3 regions of the Agrobacterium sp. O3.4 genome follow, and region 1 is predicted to be linked to each of the others. Evidence: predicted binding sites of a transcription regulator. Region 1 holds the regulator's gene; each other region holds the start of a gene.
The links. The regulator PhoB, encoded in region 1, activates phosphate uptake and scavenging genes when phosphate is short. The targets are predictions, from matches to a motif close to TGTCATNNANCTGTCAT.
Positions count from the first base shown of each region.

Region 2: the regulator PhoB is predicted to act here: its motif matches at 4,551-4,567, upstream of M0412_RS02275 (DUF3419 family protein).
Region 3: the regulator PhoB is predicted to act here: its motif matches at 2,195-2,211, upstream of M0412_RS21845 (alkaline phosphatase).

Region 1 is NZ_JALPZP010000001.1:2,236,935-2,242,427, forward strand. It holds gene argF (ornithine carbamoyltransferase) at 1-182, opposite strand, end outside; gene M0412_RS10895 (aspartate aminotransferase family protein) at 238-1,437, opposite strand; gene M0412_RS10900 (GcrA family cell cycle regulator) at 1,868-2,401, shown strand; gene phoB (phosphate regulon transcriptional regulator PhoB) at 2,702-3,385, opposite strand; gene phoU (phosphate signaling complex protein PhoU) at 3,416-4,141, opposite strand; gene pstB (phosphate ABC transporter ATP-binding protein PstB) at 4,240-5,055, opposite strand; gene pstA (phosphate ABC transporter permease PstA) at 5,070-5,493, opposite strand, start outside.
Region 2 is NZ_JALPZP010000001.1:483,036-488,528, forward strand. It holds gene M0412_RS02260 (lytic murein transglycosylase) at 162-1,388, opposite strand; gene M0412_RS02265 (GH25 family lysozyme) at 1,512-2,291, opposite strand; gene M0412_RS02270 (class I SAM-dependent methyltransferase) at 2,544-3,260, opposite strand; gene M0412_RS02275 (DUF3419 family protein) at 3,257-4,507, opposite strand; gene M0412_RS02280 (transglycosylase SLT domain-containing protein) at 4,766-5,493, opposite strand, start outside.
Region 3 is NZ_JALPZP010000006.1:69,443-74,935, reverse strand. It holds gene M0412_RS21850 (hypothetical protein) at 1-275, opposite strand, end outside; gene M0412_RS21845 (alkaline phosphatase) at 390-2,144, opposite strand; gene M0412_RS21840 (TetR/AcrR family transcriptional regulator) at 2,323-2,916, opposite strand; gene M0412_RS21835 (MFS transporter) at 3,038-4,264, shown strand; gene M0412_RS21830 (GntR family transcriptional regulator) at 4,557-5,267, shown strand; gene M0412_RS21825 (ABC transporter ATP-binding protein) at 5,298-5,493, shown strand, end outside.

The sequences.
Region 1 (5,493 bases):
AAGGAAACGCGGGTTCGGGTGGACGGCTTTTCAAAGATCATCGCCAGCATCTTGCCAGCCAGCGGCTTTTCCGCCGTGCCGGCCTTGGTGGCAATCTTGCGCGCCCGCGCATCATCGAGAATCGTCCGCAAGTCCTCCGACCCAACGGCCGAAAGGTCTAGAAAATGTTTTGGTGAAGCCATTTCAAACTGTCCCATGCTCGCGAGCCTCTGGGAAGAGGCCCGCCCTTGATTGGTTTCAGGCGATTTTCGCCTGTTTCGCTGTCAGGGAGGCGGCAGCCGCTTCCACTCGCGCCAGCCCTTCGCGGGCCTCTTCCGCCGTGGTGACGAGCGGCGGCAGAAGACGTATGACGTTGTCACCTGCCGGCACGCCGAGCAGGTGCTCCGCGCGCATGGCCTGCAATAGATCACCCGAAGGAACCTTCGCCTTGATGCCCATCAGCAGGCCTTCGCCACGAATTTCCTCGATCACATCAGGATAACGATCCTTGAGCGACGCCAGACCCTGGCGGAAGACCAGTGCGACATCACGAACCTTTTCCAGAAAACCGTCAGCCAGAACGACATCCAGCACGGCATTGCCAACCGCCATTGCCAGCGGATTGCCGCCATAGGTGGTGCCATGCACGCCGGCCGTCATGCCGGAAGCTGCATCCGCTGTCGCAAGGCAGGCGCCAAGCGGGAAACCGCCGCCGATACCCTTGGCAACCGCCATGATATCAGGCGCAACGCCGGTCTGCTCATAGGCAAACAGCTTGCCCGTGCGGCCGACACCCGTCTGGACTTCATCGAAAATCAGGAGAAGGCCGTGCTCGTCGCACAATCCACGCAGAATTTGCAGGAATTCCTTGCTCGGCGCCCGAATACCGCCCTCGCCCTGAATAGGCTCGATCAAAAGTGCGGCCGTCTCAGCCGTGATGGCGGCCTTCAAGGCATCGACATCAGCGAAAGGAACCTGGTCGAAACCTTCGACCTTGGGGCCGAAACCCTCGAGATATTTCTGCTGGCCGCCGGCAGCGATCGTCGCCAGCGTGCGGCCATGGAAAGCGCCCTCGAACGTGACGATGCGGAACTTCTCCGGATGACCCTTTGAATAATGATAACGGCGCGCTGTCTTGATGGCGCATTCCAGCGCTTCAGCACCGGAATTGGTGAAGAACACCTTGTCTGCGAAGGTTGCTTCCGTCAGGCGCTTTGCGAGCTTTTCCTGTCCGGGCACTTCATAGAGGTTCGAGACGTGCCAGACCTTCTCGGCCTGCGTCTTGATTGCTTCCACAAGGTGCGGATGGGCGTGGCCCAGCGAGTTAACCGCAACACCGGCTGCAAAATCCAGATATCGTTCGCCGCTCTCCGTGAACAGCCAGACCCCTTCACCGCGCTCAAAGCGCAGCGGGGCTCTTGAAAACGTATCGAACAATGGCGCGGCGGCTTCGGCCATGGCTGTATCACTCCTTGCGCGGATGCGCTGTCATAAGGTTGTCAATAGGCTTGCGGGGTTATCCCTCGCCTGAAAATCAAAAATGCCGCCTCGCGGCGGCAGGGGCACTATTGTCACTTCGTTTGCCGATGTCAACAAAAGTCCGCGTTTCCCGGGCTTCTCAAGCACTAGTAGGCATCACCGAAAGAGGCCCAAGGTGTTGCCTTTCAGACTCAACTCGCCAGCAAGTTGGGGAAAACCGGAAAATCGATTCCAGATGATTCCCGCGACTCTTGCCACGGAGTCGGGCTGGCACTAGGTTAATCGCTAATTACTAGACTGCATTGCGGCGGAACTAGTCACCTAAAATCTGGCAGAAACCACGCTCGCGGCGCGCCCGTGAGGCGGAGACGGATTCTGCCGAAATATACGCGACAAGCGGAGAAGCGGCATGAACTGGACAGACGAGCGGGTCGAGAAACTCAAGAAATTGTGGGCCGAAGGACTGAGCGCCAGCCAGATAGCAGCGCAGCTGGGCGGCGTAAGCCGTAACGCCGTGATCGGCAAGGTCCACCGCCTCAATCTGCCGGGACGCGTCAAGGCTGGCGGACCGGTCACTTCGGCACGCTCCGCACCCAAGCGCACTGCGGCCCCCGCTCCGCGCGCGACAAATTTCACGGCACGCGTCAACGCGGCACCGGCCCGGACCATGAGCCGTTCGAATGCAGCAACCGCTCTTCACGAAGAGATCGATATCGAAACCGCGCAGGTTCTCGATTACGTTCCTTCCAGAAATGTCGTGACGCCGATTTCCCGTCGCCTGACGCTGACGGAACTGACCGAACGCACCTGCAAGTGGCCGGTCGGCGATCCCTTGAAAGACGATTTCCACTTCTGCGGTTGCGAAGCGCTGGAATCCTCACCCTATTGCAAGTTCCATGCGAAGCTCGCCTACCAGCCGGTCAGTGAGCGCCGCAAGGCTTGAGTGTTGCGGCACGCAATCAGCACTCAAAAACTACGGGCCTTCGGGCCCGTTTTTTTATGACAAATTCAGACCGGCTGCGGAAACAATGCGCCGGCGGAATGTTCGGCCTTTTCCTCCATCACCGATGGCGCCTAGCCCACAATCCGCGCACCAACAGACAGGCGATTGTCCATTCAAAAGGTCAAGACACCGTGTTTGGGGAAGGTTCAAAATCAAAAAGGCCCGATACCGCAATGGTGTCGAGCCTTTTGATCTTTATACGTATGTTATGCTGACTGAAGCTGGTCAGTTCAGCTTCGCTCAGGCTTCCATCGAATATCCGGCACCGCGAACGGTGCGGATGACATCCTGCATGTGCGAAAAATTGAGCGCCTTGCGCAGACGTCCGACGTGAACGTCAACGGTGCGCTCATCCACGTAGATATCGTGGCCCCAGACGCCGTCCAGCAACTGCGAGCGAGAGAACACCCGACCCGGAGATGTCATCAGGAATTCCAGCAGGCGGAATTCCGTCGGTCCGAGACGCACTTCGCGGCTCTTGCGGTGAACGCGGTGGGTTTCGCGATCGAGTTCTATATCGCCGCATTTCAGCACCGACGAAAGAACCTCCGGGCGGGCCCGGCGCAGCATAGCCTTGACGCGGGCCATGAGTTCCGGCGTCGAAAACGGCTTGACGACATAATCGTCGGCACCGGTGGCAAGACCGCGTACCCGCTCGCTTTCTTCACCGCGCGCCGTCAGCATGATGATGGGCAGGCGTTCGGTTTCGGGCCGCATTCTCAGGCGCCGGCACAGTTCGATGCCGGAAACACCGGGCAACATCCAGTCCAGGATGAGAAGATCCGGAATACGTTCCTGCAGCCTGATTTCCGCCTCGTCGCCACGGGGTATCGTGTCGACGTCGTATCCCTCAGCCTCGAGATTGTAACGAAGCAGGACGCTCAACGCTTCCTCGTCTTCCACAACTGCAATCTTGGGCACCATATACTAACTCCGCAAGCTTCTGCCTGTCTGTTATTCGGTCACCGAACCGAGTGTGTTGGAACTATCGTCCTTCGGACGCTCGCCCTCCGGCTGGCTGCCAGTGGCCATGTAATAAATTGTCTCAGCGATATTCGTCGCATGATCACCGATACGCTCGATGTTCTTGGCGCAGAACAGAAGATGCGTGCAGGTGGTGATGTTGCGCGGATCTTCCATCATGTAGGTCAGAAGCTCACGGAAGAGCGACGTGTACATGGCGTCGATTTCTTCGTCACGCTCGCGGATGGCATTGGCCTTCTCGGCGGAACGGGTGGAATAGACGTCGAGCACTTCCTTGAGCTGCACCAGCGCCAGTTCCGACAGATGTTCGAGACCGCGGGCGAGCTTGCGCGGCACGCCGGTGCCGGCAACGGCGATAACGCGCTTGGCAGTGTTCTTGCCGAGATCACCGACGCGCTCGAGATCGCCAGCAATACGCAGCGTGCCGATGATTTCGCGAAGATCGGCCGCGACGGGCTGCCGTCTGGCGATGGTGACGATGGCCTTGTCGCCGATCTCCCGCTCGGAATGGTCGAGGATCGCGTCGTCGGAAATGACCTTCTGCGCAAGCGCAGCATCGGAATTGACCAGCGCGCGCACGGCGTCGGCGCACATCTGCTCGGCCAGACCGCCCATTTCGGCGATGCGGCGCGTCAGGAACTTCAATTCGTCGTCATAAGCGGACAGAATATGCGAATGGGTCGTTGTCTGTGTCATGGTCTAATCCTCCGGCTTGGCCTTCATGCACGTGCACACCAGCGGGGCACGGCAAAGGCACCAGTCTTGTTCGGTTTCGATAAAGCGCCGGCCGGAAATCAGCCGAAGCGGCCCATGATGTAATCCTGCGTACGCTGGTCGTCCGGATTGGTGAACATCTTGTCCGTTTCGTTTTCTTCGACAAGATGACCAAGATGGAACATGGCCGTACGCTGGGAAACACGCGCTGCCTGCTGCATGGAGTGCGTAACGATGACGATCGTAAAATTGGCGCGCAGCTCGTGGATCAGTTCCTCGACCTTGGCGGTTGCGATCGGATCGAGCGCGGAGCAGGGTTCATCCATCAGGATCACTTCCGGGCTGACGGCAACCGCGCGTGCAATGCACAGACGCTGCTGCTGACCACCGGAAAGGCCGGTGCCGGATTCGTGCAGGCGGTCCTTGACCTCGTTCCACAGGCCGGCCTTCTGCAGGCTCTGCTCAACGATCTGGTCCATATCCGCCTTGTTACGGGCCAGACCGTGGATGCGCGGACCGTAGGAGATGTTCTCGTAAATCGTCTTCGGGAACGGGTTCGGCTTCTGGAACACCATGCCGACACGGGCGCGCAATTCCACGACATCGATCGCCTGATCGTAGATATCGTCGGTGTCGAGCGTGATCTTGCCGGTGACCCGGCAGCCATCGATCGTGTCGTTCATACGGTTCAGGGTACGCAGGAATGTCGACTTGCCGCAGCCCGAGGGGCCGATAAGCGCGGTCACCGTATTTTCCCGAACGTTGAGGTTCACGTCGTAAAGCGCGCGCTTTTCGCCGTAATAAACCGAAACGTCCTTGCCGATCATCTTGTACGAAACTTCATTCATTTTCTTGTCCAGCGCCTTTTCAACTGCTGCTTCCGACAACATGTTCATTGCTCAATCTCCCTCTACCAGCGCCGTTCGAAACGGCGACGCAACAGGATTGCGCCAACATTCATGACGATGAGGAACAAAAGCAGGATGATGATAGCGCCGGATGTCCGTTCGACAAAGGCACGTTCCGCTTCGTTCGCCCACATGTAAATCTGTACCGGCAGAGCCGTGGACGGATCCATTGGCGTTGTCGGATAATTTGCAACGAATGCCACCATGCCGATCAAGAGCAGCGGCGCCGTTTCACCCAGCGCATGGGCAAGGCCGATGATGGTGCCGGTGAGAATGCCGGGCATGGCAAGCGGCAGGACGTGATGGAAGATCGTCTGCATCTTCGAAGCGCCGAGACCAAGCGCTGCCGCACGGATCGACGGCGGCACGGCCTTCAATGCTGCGCGTGTGGCAATGATGATCGTCGGCAATGTCATCAGCGTCAGG
Region 2 (5,493 bases), 1.8 Mb from region 1:
ATTATCTGAAAATAAAAGATTATTTCTCTTTCACGCAGTGCTTCATACGTTTAAAAAAAGTAAATGACCGGGGTGTTATCCCCAGTCATCCAGTCGAGATTAACGATTTCGCCTTGATTCCGTCGGAGAGATTAAAGGCCCGACGGCGTCGTTAAGATTGCTTAAAGCGCCTGCAGAAGTGCAGCTGACGGCCAGCCATCCGCGGGCATGCCGAGGCGCTGCTGTTCCTTCTGGATGGCGACACGGGTGCCGGAACCCAGGATGCCATCGACCTTGCCGACATTGTGCCCGCGCGCCTCAAGCTTGGTCTGAAGTTGCTTCATGGTCGCGTCATCGAAGCCCGGCTCGGGATTGCCCTTGTTGTAGACGGGAGAACCCATCAGGCGGGTGGCGAAATAGGCCGCCGACGTCGTGTAGATGAACGACTGGTTCCATTCCAGATAGATGTTGAAATTCGGATAGGTGATGAAGGTCGGCCCCTTGCGGCCCTGCGGCATGATGAGAGCTGCGGGCAGGGAGGCGAAGTTTTTGTTGCCGTCACGCGGCGTCACGCCAAGAGCGAACCATTCACCGGCGGTGAGCGGACCGCCGAGGCCGGATTTTTCCCATGGCAGGTTTTCCGGCAGGGAGACTTCCTGAATCCACGGCTCGCCCTTCTTGAAGCCGAGATGCTGGATGAATTTCGCAGCCGTCAGGATGGCATCCGGGGCGCTATCCTTGACGTTGATGTGGCCGTTGCCATCACCATCAACGCCGAAAGCAATGATGTCCTTGGGCAGCATCTGCACCTGGCCGATTTCACCGGCCCATGCGCCAGTGTTGGCGGCAGGGTCGAGATCGCCATGCTGAACCATTTCAATGAGCGCCAGCAGCTGCGGACGGAAAAGTTCCGGGCGGCGGCAATCATGCGAGAGGGTCACCAGCGCGTTGCGGGTGTTGAAGTCACCCTGAACGGCGCCGAAATCAGTTTCCATGGCCCAGAAGGCGGCGATGACGCCAGCCGGTACGCCATATTCACTTTCGGCGCGGGCGAAGGTGGAGGAGAGCTCCTGCAGCTTCCTGCGGCCTATATCCAGACGGGCCTGGCTGACGGTGCGCTGGGAGAATTCCAGGAAGGTCTGGCGGAAGACGCCCTGTGCCCGGTCACGCGAAAGCACTTTCGGATCGATCTGGGCGCCGGCAAGCGCCTTCTGGATCGCGTCGGCCGGAATGCCCTTGGCCAGCGCATCGGCTTTCACGCCCTCGAGAAATGCCCCGAGATCACCGCCGCAGGCGACCTGCTTGGGATCGTCAGGCGAGGCAACGGGCGGCGTGGCAAGGGCGGAGCCAGTGGAAAGGAGCGACAAAGCGGCGGCAAAAATGATGCTGCGCGACCGGAAGGTAGACATGGGAATTTCCTCAATGGGTTGTAGGCCCGCTTTACCCATATGTTTGCGACAAAAAAACGGGTCTCGCAGCCAGACGACAGGAGAGAACGCGGTTTTTTCGAATGTGTTGCTTCTTGGCCGTGTTTATTTGGCGGAAGCGACCCATTTCCGCCAGTTTTTCTCGCTGCCGGCAAAAACATTGATGTCGGTCGGGCCGTTTACGCCGGGCACAACGCCGGTTGCCGTATATTGCCAGAAGGCCCATTGGCGTTCTTCGTAGATCTTGGCCGGATGGGCTGCGACGGAGCGCACCCAGAAATGGTAATTCTTGAACTGGCCGACGAGATTGTCGCGGTGGAAATCGACCGACGTGTAGATGATCGGGCGTTTGCCATAATGCGCCTCCAGGCGATCAAGGAAACGCTGCATCTCGGCACGCACGATGCCCGGCGCAGGTCTTGTCTTGCAGGTGGGGGAGGCGGGGTTCCATTCGACGTCGAGAACCGGCGGCAGGGTGACGGCTTCCTTCGGCACGTTGCGAATGAACCAGTCGGCCTGGGCATCGGCCGTCGAGCAGAAATAATAGAAGTGATAGGGCGCGTGGAGGATATCCGCCGCTGCGGCGCTGCGCCAATGGTCGCCGAATTTCGGATCGATGCGGTCCGATCCTTCCGTCGCCTTGATGAAGACGAAGGAAACGCCTGACTTGCGGACGGTCTGCCAGTCGACATCGCCATTCCATTTGGACACGTCGATACCGTGCACCTCGTGGCGATGCGGGTTGTTCATGCCGAAATCCTGCGGGTCGGTATCGGCGAATTTCGGCTTGGAAACGGACGCGGTTTCAAGCAGGTCGTAGCTCGTGGACGTGCAGCCGCCGATCAATAGCAAAGCCGACAATAGTGCCGATAAACGCAGCCGCATTGGAACCCTGATGAAAGTGTTGTTGCCCATCCCGCAGCCGCAACATGGTGCGCCGCATCTCCCGATTTACCCATAACATGGTAAACAAACTGATATGGCAAGGGGCACCGGCCCTTTTAGGCTTTGCAAGCCGCTGGATTCGAAGCGATTTGTGGTGCGGCGGCGGGAATAACGGCAAAGTGCTGCAAAGGGGAAGTCGTGTTGGCGGGGCCGCACCTTCTCTTGCGGAGGTGCCGGAATCCCTTTCGAGAATCAGGCGTCCGCCAGCATCCGGCTGATTTTCGGCTGCACTTCGGCGACCGGAAGCGTGATGACGGCCCGCCATGCGTAACCGCGGGCGATCTCTTCGAATTCAAGATTACCGTCAAAGCGGCCAGCCATATTGGCCATGATATAACGAAGATTGGCGCGCGGCGTGACGTGGAAACGGGTGAGCCACGCCTGCAGGAGGCTGCGGAACCACTTCGGCAATTGTTCCTGCTGGCCAAAATCGACAATATGCAGGGAGCCGCCGGGTTTGAGCGCCATGAGCGCCTGTTCGATCGCCTTTTCCCACTCCGGTATCATGGAGAGTGCATAGGGGATCATGACGCGATCGAAACCGTCCGGCTGGCCGAATTCAGCGGCGCGGAAGGCGGTGGCATCGGCTACACGCAGAATGGGACGCTCGGCCTCGCCGGCAAAGTTTTCCGATGCGGTCAGCAGCATTTCGGACGAAATATCGAGGCCGAAGAGTTTTGCCTGCGGAAATTTCCGGCTGGCCAAAAGCAGATTACGGCCGGTGCCACAGCCGACTTCGAGCAGCGTGCCGCCATTGGGCACATCGAGACTGGAAATGGTCCTGTCGCGGCCCAGGAGATAATATTTGCGTGTCATATCGTAGATATGCCGCTGGTGGCGATACATGCGGTCCATCAGGCCCGCATGCGCGCTGTCTGCAAGGCCCACATTCTCGCCGATGGTTTTCATGCCATAGCCCTCTGGTAGATATGGAAACCGCCGTAAATGGCCGATCGATCCATGGCGTTCAGCTCTTGCGACCGCTCTTCGAGATAGACCCACTGGTTGCGGATGTCGGTGGAGAGCCGGCCTTCGATAACGCTCTTTTCGGCAGCGGTGCGGAAGATGACGCGTGCGCCGGGAGCGGCGGTGCGACTGATCTGTGACCACAATTCGTTGAGCTGCCCGTCTGTCATCCAATCCTGCGCGTCGAGGAGAATGTATCGATCGACACCGCTTGCCGGCTTTTTGGAAAGAAGCTCGGTATAGGTGGCGTGGTGCACGGCGACGCGCGCGGTATTGTTGCGGATCGTCTCGTAATATTCCGGCTTCAGATAGGCGGGCAGGGCGCCCTCATGCGGCTCGGGATAACGGCGCGCAAAGGCCTGCCAGGCGAAATAATTGTCACTGAGCGGGAAGTTGCAGGCAAGCTTCTCCAGTCTTTCCTTGAGCACGGCGGCAACCGTGCCGTTAGAGGAAAGGCTCGCCAGTTCGTCATATTGACGGGGCGGAATACCGAGGCCGAACAGCGAGCTTTTGCGCTTCGTCAGCCAGCGCACCACCGGCTTGTCGAACAGGGGGGCGACCTTGCTGTCGAAAAACTGGCGTTGTTCGTCCAGCGTGCGGGTCTTGGCCATTTCGGTGAGTTTTACGCCGTGCAGGCGCGCCATCAGATGGCCGGCGCCGATGAAACGGCCGAGCAGGCCGGTGCGATAGATGTTCCGGTCGAACACCGAAATCCGGCGGCGGCCGGAGAGGGTGCGCTTCGACCAGTAGGCCTTGGTCGTATCATCGAGATGGTCGGCGATGAAGCGATCGTAGCCATGGCTGTTGCTGCGCGTATTGGCGCGGCCGAAGTGACGCACGACGTCCTGATGGGCAGGCAGGTGGCGGAAGGCGGCGAGCTTCAGTTTGTTGAGGGCAATATGATGCGGGTTCAAATCCACGACATCGATGCTGGCAGGGTTGCGGGAGAGATAGGCCAGCATGTTGCAGCCGCCCGAACCGATGGTGACGACACGGTGGCCTTCGCCAAGCTCCATCGCTTCCATGTCGATTTCCGGGTCTTCCCAGATTTGCGGATAAACGAGACCGGAAAAAAGAACTCCGAAGAATCGTTCGGAAAGGCCGCTTTTCGAGAGTGCCTTGTGCTGGAGCAATGCAGACTTCAGTTTCGTGTTTTTGCTGAAGCCGGTCTTGGGTGCCGCACTCGTCATATGTTCACCTCTCAGTCGATTGAGAGGCGTCTACAGCCGTGACGCTACAGTTTGATGACAGGGGCTGTGGGTGAAAGCAACGAAGCAAAGAGACTGTGGGAAACCATCGGCGTCTAGATTGCCAACGAAACCTCGTGACACACGACGTCATCCTCGGGCTTGACCCGAGGAAGACGGAGAGAAAATTTCAGGCGCTTTTGTCGCCGGCCTCGAGAAGCCGAATGAATTCAGACGGCATTCTCAATGCAGCCGGAGCTATTATTTCCGCAGAACGTGCAGCATGCCCTTGCGCTTGGCATCGTAATAATAACCGCGGGCATAAAGACGGACCGCGTTGTCGCGGTTGTTATCGGCCACCACCCATGCGCCGCTCAGATATTTGACGGCGTATTTTAGGTTGGTTTCGGCATCGAACAGACCGGAGGCAGGGCCATCAAAGCCCATGGAGCGGGCCGTGGCGTGCCTGATCTGCATCAGGCCGAAGTTGCCGCTGTTATAGGCGCCGGGATTATACATGCTTTCACGCTGCACCACGCGGTGAACCAGATCTTCCGGCACATTATACATGACGGCATATTTGGAAATCAGCCCGCTCAGCTTTTCGCGCCCGGCCGGTGCCGCTTTGAGCGGCGTGGTCATCGCTTCGTTCTGCCGGATGGCGGCAAGGGCAGCGTTTGTGGGGCCGGAGGCGTAGGCGAGAACCGTGCTGTCGGGCTTCGGCAGCGGAATGACTTTCCGCTCCGCCGTCAGTTCCGTGCCGATGGAGGGCGTACCGGGCGGCGGCGGCGCGGGCGGGAAGCTGCCCTTCACGGCAACGACCTGCGGCAGATCGGCTGCGGCGTTGTGGATGGTCGGCTGTGCCGCTGCACCAGCGGTTTCAATCGCGGCTGCTGCCGGAGTGACGCCTGTCGGTGCGAGAGCCGCGACCGTGGTCGGCGCGGATGTCATCACCGCGGCTTGAGCCACTTCATTCTGCTGCGGCTGCA
Region 3 (5,493 bases), on a different contig from region 1:
GGGCAGATCGACATGGGTATTTCGGTGAGCACGAAAAACTGTGCTTCAGCCTTCAGCGGCGGCGCCATGAAGCCGCGCATGGCGACCTCCTTGCCGTTCAGCTGTTTGACCTTCTCGGAAAACTCCAGCCCGAGAACGCTAACTTTGCCATAGAGCTCATCGAAGGTGATGTCGCTTTTCGCCTGCGCACGCGTGCCAGCGGCCAGCAGAGGCAGCCCAGCAATGAGACCAAGGGTCTGGCGGCGATTGAACCGCGCCGGATCAGGCTTGCTCATGACCATTTTCCTTCCTGAAAGGTCTTTCATCGTCAGCCGTCTTGGCCGGCAATGCAGGACCGTAAATGACGGCAAGGGCACGCCATGGTGGCGCGCCCTTACCCCGTTCAGATATTAGTTGGTCTGCTTGGCACCGAGAGCGAAAGCTTCGGCGAGACCCTTGTAGACATCGCTCTGTTCCATGTAACCGCGGAAGCCTTCGGCACCCGGTCCTTCGGCCTGCAGCACGACGTCATCAACCGCGTGTACGCCGCTGTCGGAGCTCTTCGGAATGATGCCGGTGACCAGCACGGCACCGGGAACATCCTTGTATTGCTCGTTGGCGATATATTCCTTCTTTTCGTTCTGGATGGCCGGCGCAAACGGGCCATCGAGCTTCGGACGGAAGGTTTCGTAATGATCCGGACCGTTATTGGCGTTCAGGAACAGACGACGCGAAACGTCGACCTTGTCCGGATAGCCGTCGCCGTCCTTGTCTTCGTAGTTCGGGAAACCGGCTTCGGCATAGGTGCCGACCTTTTCACGCATGTCCGTACCGGGCTTGTCATCATCAACGGTGCCGATGATGGAAACGCCGTGGGTATGGTCACCGGTGACGATGATCAGGGTATCAGGGTTCTTGGCCGCAAATTCGCGGGCGACACCGATGGCCTTGTCGAATTCGATCGTATCGACGACAGCGCGATCCCAGTCGAGCGGATGGGACATCTTGTCGACGTTGGCCGCTTCGACCATCAGGAAGAAGCCTTCCGGGTTCTTCGACAGACTGTCGAGCGCAACCTTGGTCATTTCAACCAGACCCGGCTGGTCCGGGAACTTGCCCGTGGTGCCCTTTTTCAGGAACTCGCGGTCAAGCGTGGTATCCATGTTGCCGGTGTGGAACAGGCCAAGGATCTTGCCGGTGTTGGTGCCGGCAGCCGTTGCAAGTTCAGCCTTGCTGGTCGCCAGCGTGTAACCGGCTTCCTTGAACAGGGCGATATAGTCCTTGTCGTCCTTGCGCTTGGAACCGGCAGTCGCCTGCGGCAGGAAGTAGGCGGAACCGCCGCCGAGAAGCACATCCGGCTTCACGTCGAACAGCATGCCGTTAATGTCGGCCTTGTCGCCACGCTTGCGGGTATGGGCAACAACGGCAGCCGGCGTCGCATCCTGCAGTTCGGCGGTGGAGATGATGCCGATCGACTTCTTGGTCTGGCGGCGCAGGGCTTCAGCCAGCGTTTCGACCTTCGGATCGTCAAGCGAAGCCGGAGTACGGTCAGCATAAACGCCGATAGCGTTCACGGCAGTCTTGTGGCCGGTCATGTAGGCCGACATGGTGTTGGCGCTGTCGGTGGCGACGGCGTCGGTGGCGGAGGTGCCGATGAAGGCAACCGGCGGCACGTCATCCATGTTGAGACGACCATTGGCCTTGCCCTCGGTCATGCCCTTGGACATGATACGGGCGGCAGTGCGATGGGCAACCGACAGACCGTCGGCGATCAGGAAGATCACATTCTTGGCCTTCGCCTGGGCAGGCGTGCCATAAACCGTCCAGGTCACGTTCTTGGTCTCGGAACCGGCCGAAACTTCAACCTTGTAGTCACCGGCATTGGCGAGCGTGATGCCGCGCAGGATGACGGCCGAACCAAGAACCTTGTCCTTGTTCTTCTCTTCGGCAACGAACTCGACGTCCTTGCCGAGAACAGCCTTGTAATCCTGGCCATTGACGGTGATCTTGACGTCTTCCGGCTTTACGACGGCGTCGAATTCCGCTTTGAAATCAAACGGTGAACCGGTCAGGATCGTAGCACGATCAAGCGGATAGACCTCGGCAGCCTGAGCGGCGCCGGCAAGAAAGGTCGTAGCGACCAAAGCAGCAACAATTTTGCGCATATTCCCCTCACGAGACATGTGAAAACCACAACCTCTCCTAGACCCGCCATATGACAGTTGGATGACTTGCTGATTGCCATGTCGTGAAAGCTTGCGCTGACGGGGAAGCTGTTAGGCGGCGCTCAACACGCCGCCGCTCTCCCTTCAGTCGAGAGGTGCCCGCCTGAACGGACGCGCATCAGCCTTTGTGAATGCGCAACCCTTCAAGCAAGGTTCGGAAGCTCTCAACCGCCCGTTTGGAAGTCGTCTCAGGATCGTCGGAATTGGCGATCCACTGGGCGGCGCTGCTGCTTGCCGCGTTGATGAAACGGGCACACGCCTCCGGGTCAATATCGGTGATCGTCCCTTCCTGCTTCAGCACATCAAGGCTTCGCGCAACGGCGGAGATACAGCCATTGGCATTTGGCCAGCGGGAGGGATCACCAAGCACGGCCGGTCCATCGCGAAACATGATCCGCTGGATTTCCGGCTCAAGCGCCATGCGGACATAACCGACATTCTCGTCAATGAAACCGTCCCACCGGGTCGCGGCTTTCGACGAGATCTCACAGAGCCTTTTCGTCATCTCCGCGTCGATCTCAGCGACAACCGCCAGCAGCAAGCCCTTTTTATCACCGAAATGGTGATAGAGCGCACCACGGGTCAGCCCCGCCTCGGCGGTGAAGTCGTCCATCGACGCTTCGGCATAACCGATACTGCCAAATGCCTTGCGACCGGCGGACAGCAGCTTTGCCCGTGTCTCGGCAATCATTTCACTGCGGGGTTTGCGCATTTTTTCTCCGTAGTCCACATACATCACGTATATTAGTTGACATACGCGACGTATGCAATTATCTCATTCACATACGCCACGTATGTGTGTGGTAGATACTCCCTGAACAAGGTGCATCCCGATGTCTAATCCATACAGAGAAATTTTTAGGGCTCCGGGCGCGAAGGGCTTTTCCGCTGCCGGCTTCTTTGCCCGCCTGCCAATTGCGATGGCGCCGATCGGCATCGTCGCCATGCTTTCCCAGACCCATGGCGAATATTGGCTTGCCGGCGCCGTCTCGGCAACCTTCGCACTCACCAATGCGGCTGCGGCACCGCAGATCTCCCGCCTGGTGGATCGCAAGGGCCAGAGCAGGGTCCTCATCCCGGCCACCATCATATCGGTCATCGCCTTTGTGGTTCTGATCCTCGCCACGAACCAGAGGTGGCCGGTCTGGACCCTGTTCCTTTCAGCCTTCCTTGCCGCCGCCATGCCCAGCATCCCCGCCATGATGCGGGCCCGCTGGACGGAAATCTTCCGCGACCGGCCAGAGCTGAACACGGCCTTTGCCTTTGAATCCGCCGCCGATGAGCTGGTTTATATTTCCGGCGCATCGCTTTCCGTCGGGCTTGCGGTCTCGCTCTTTCCGGAAGCGGGCATGATGATCAGCACGGCCTCATTGGCGCTCGGCACCTTTGCCTTCCTGCTGCAGCGGTCGACGGAACCCAAGGTGCGCCCGGTGGAAGGCGGCAAACGGCAGCAATCGGCCATACGGCTGCGGCCGGTCCAGATCATCACACTCGCCCTGATCTTCGTGGGCTCGACCTTCGCCACGGCCGAGGTAAGCGCTGTGGCCATCACCAAACAGCTCGGCCAGCCGGAAGCCGCCAGCCTTGTCATCGGTGTCTATGCCATCGGCTCTTTCGTTGTTGGCCTGCTGCTTGGCGCGATCAATCCGAAAATGCCGTTGCAACGGCAATTGCTGATCGCCGTCAGCGTCCTTGCGCTTACCGCCCTGCCGCTTCTCTTTGCCACCACGACCGTTGCCCTGCTCGCCTTTGCGGTTTTCCTTAGCGGCGTTGCAATCTCGCCCATATTCATCACCGCATTCGGCCTTATCGAACGCCGCGTGCCGGAATCGATGCTGACGGAAGGCGTGACCTGGGTGATGACCGGCATCGGTATCGGCATGGCGCTCGGCGCCTTCATCTCCGGCTGGGTCATCGATAATTTCGGCCCCACGAACGGCTTCTGGATGTCCGTTGTTGCCAGCCTTTCGACAGTCGCCATCATTGGCCTCGGTCAGCGCAGCCTTTCCGGAGAGCAGAGACCCTCCGACCCAGCATGTGCGGTACAGCCCGCGGAATAATAACGGCGGCAAAACAGCTGGCATTATCATGCCCGCAAGGCGCTTTTGGCCTTCGCTGAAACTCCCTTCAAAATCAAAACCCTTGCGCCGGAGCGATCAAAAGATCGCTCCGGTTTTTCGGCGTGGCGCTTCCCAACCGATCATTCGCGCTTGACTCTCAAAAACACAATAGATATGTCACTACATAATCTGATATCTCAGTTTGGTAATTGATATGTCTAACGCTCTTGAGTTTCCATCGCTGCCATTGTCCGAACTCGTCACCCCGCGAGACTTGCCGGCTGATGGAAACATGACAAACCGGATCCATGCCCTGCTTCGCAAACTGATTGTCGAAGTGAAGCTGCTTCCCGGGCGTGCACTGTCGGAAAAGGAAATCGCAGCGCTCCTGCATGTCAGCAAGACGCCGGTGCGCGAGGCGATCATTCGCCTTTCCGAAGAAGGTTTCGTAACTGTCGTGCCGCAGGGCGGCACCTATATCTCGCCCATCGACGTGCAGCGTTACATGGAAGCATGCTTCATCCGGTTCAAGCTGGAAGAAGGCGCCGTCATCGAGGCAACCAAGCGGCACTCGCTGGAAGACATCGCCCGTCTGAAAACCTGCATTTCCCAGCAGCGCACCGCTGCCGAGGACGAGGAATTCACGGATTTCTTCCTGCTGGACGAGGAATTTCACCGCACCATCTTCGCCGCAGCCCGCCTTCCCGGCGCCTGGAGCGTCGTCAATCAGGCGAAAGGCGAAATGGACCGGATGCGCCATCTGAAGCGCGTTTTTGCGGTTCGTCGCACTGAAAAGGTGATCGAGGAACACGAAGCGATCGTCAGCGCCATCGAGTCGGGCGATATCGAGGCCGCACGCGAAGCCGTCCAGCGCCATCTCGGATCACTCGAAACCAAGATCGCAGAACTCTCCAAGAACCCGAAGATCTGGACCTTCATCGAGCAGGTCAACACGCGCGTCACGAGGAAGCGCGCCTCACGGGGGTCGAAGACGCCTGACTGAACATTCAAGGCTTTTGAGGAGGGGCCTTTCATGTCTGCAGTTCAAATCAACGACGTCGTCAAGCGCTATGGCGCCCTCGAAGTCGTCCACGGTATCAATCTTTCCATACAGCCGCAGGAATTCGTTGTCCTCGTTGGTCCTTCGGGATGCGGAAAATCCACCACGCTGCGCATGCTCGCCGGACTGGAGGACATCTCGGACGGCACTGTTTCGATGGACGGCCGGG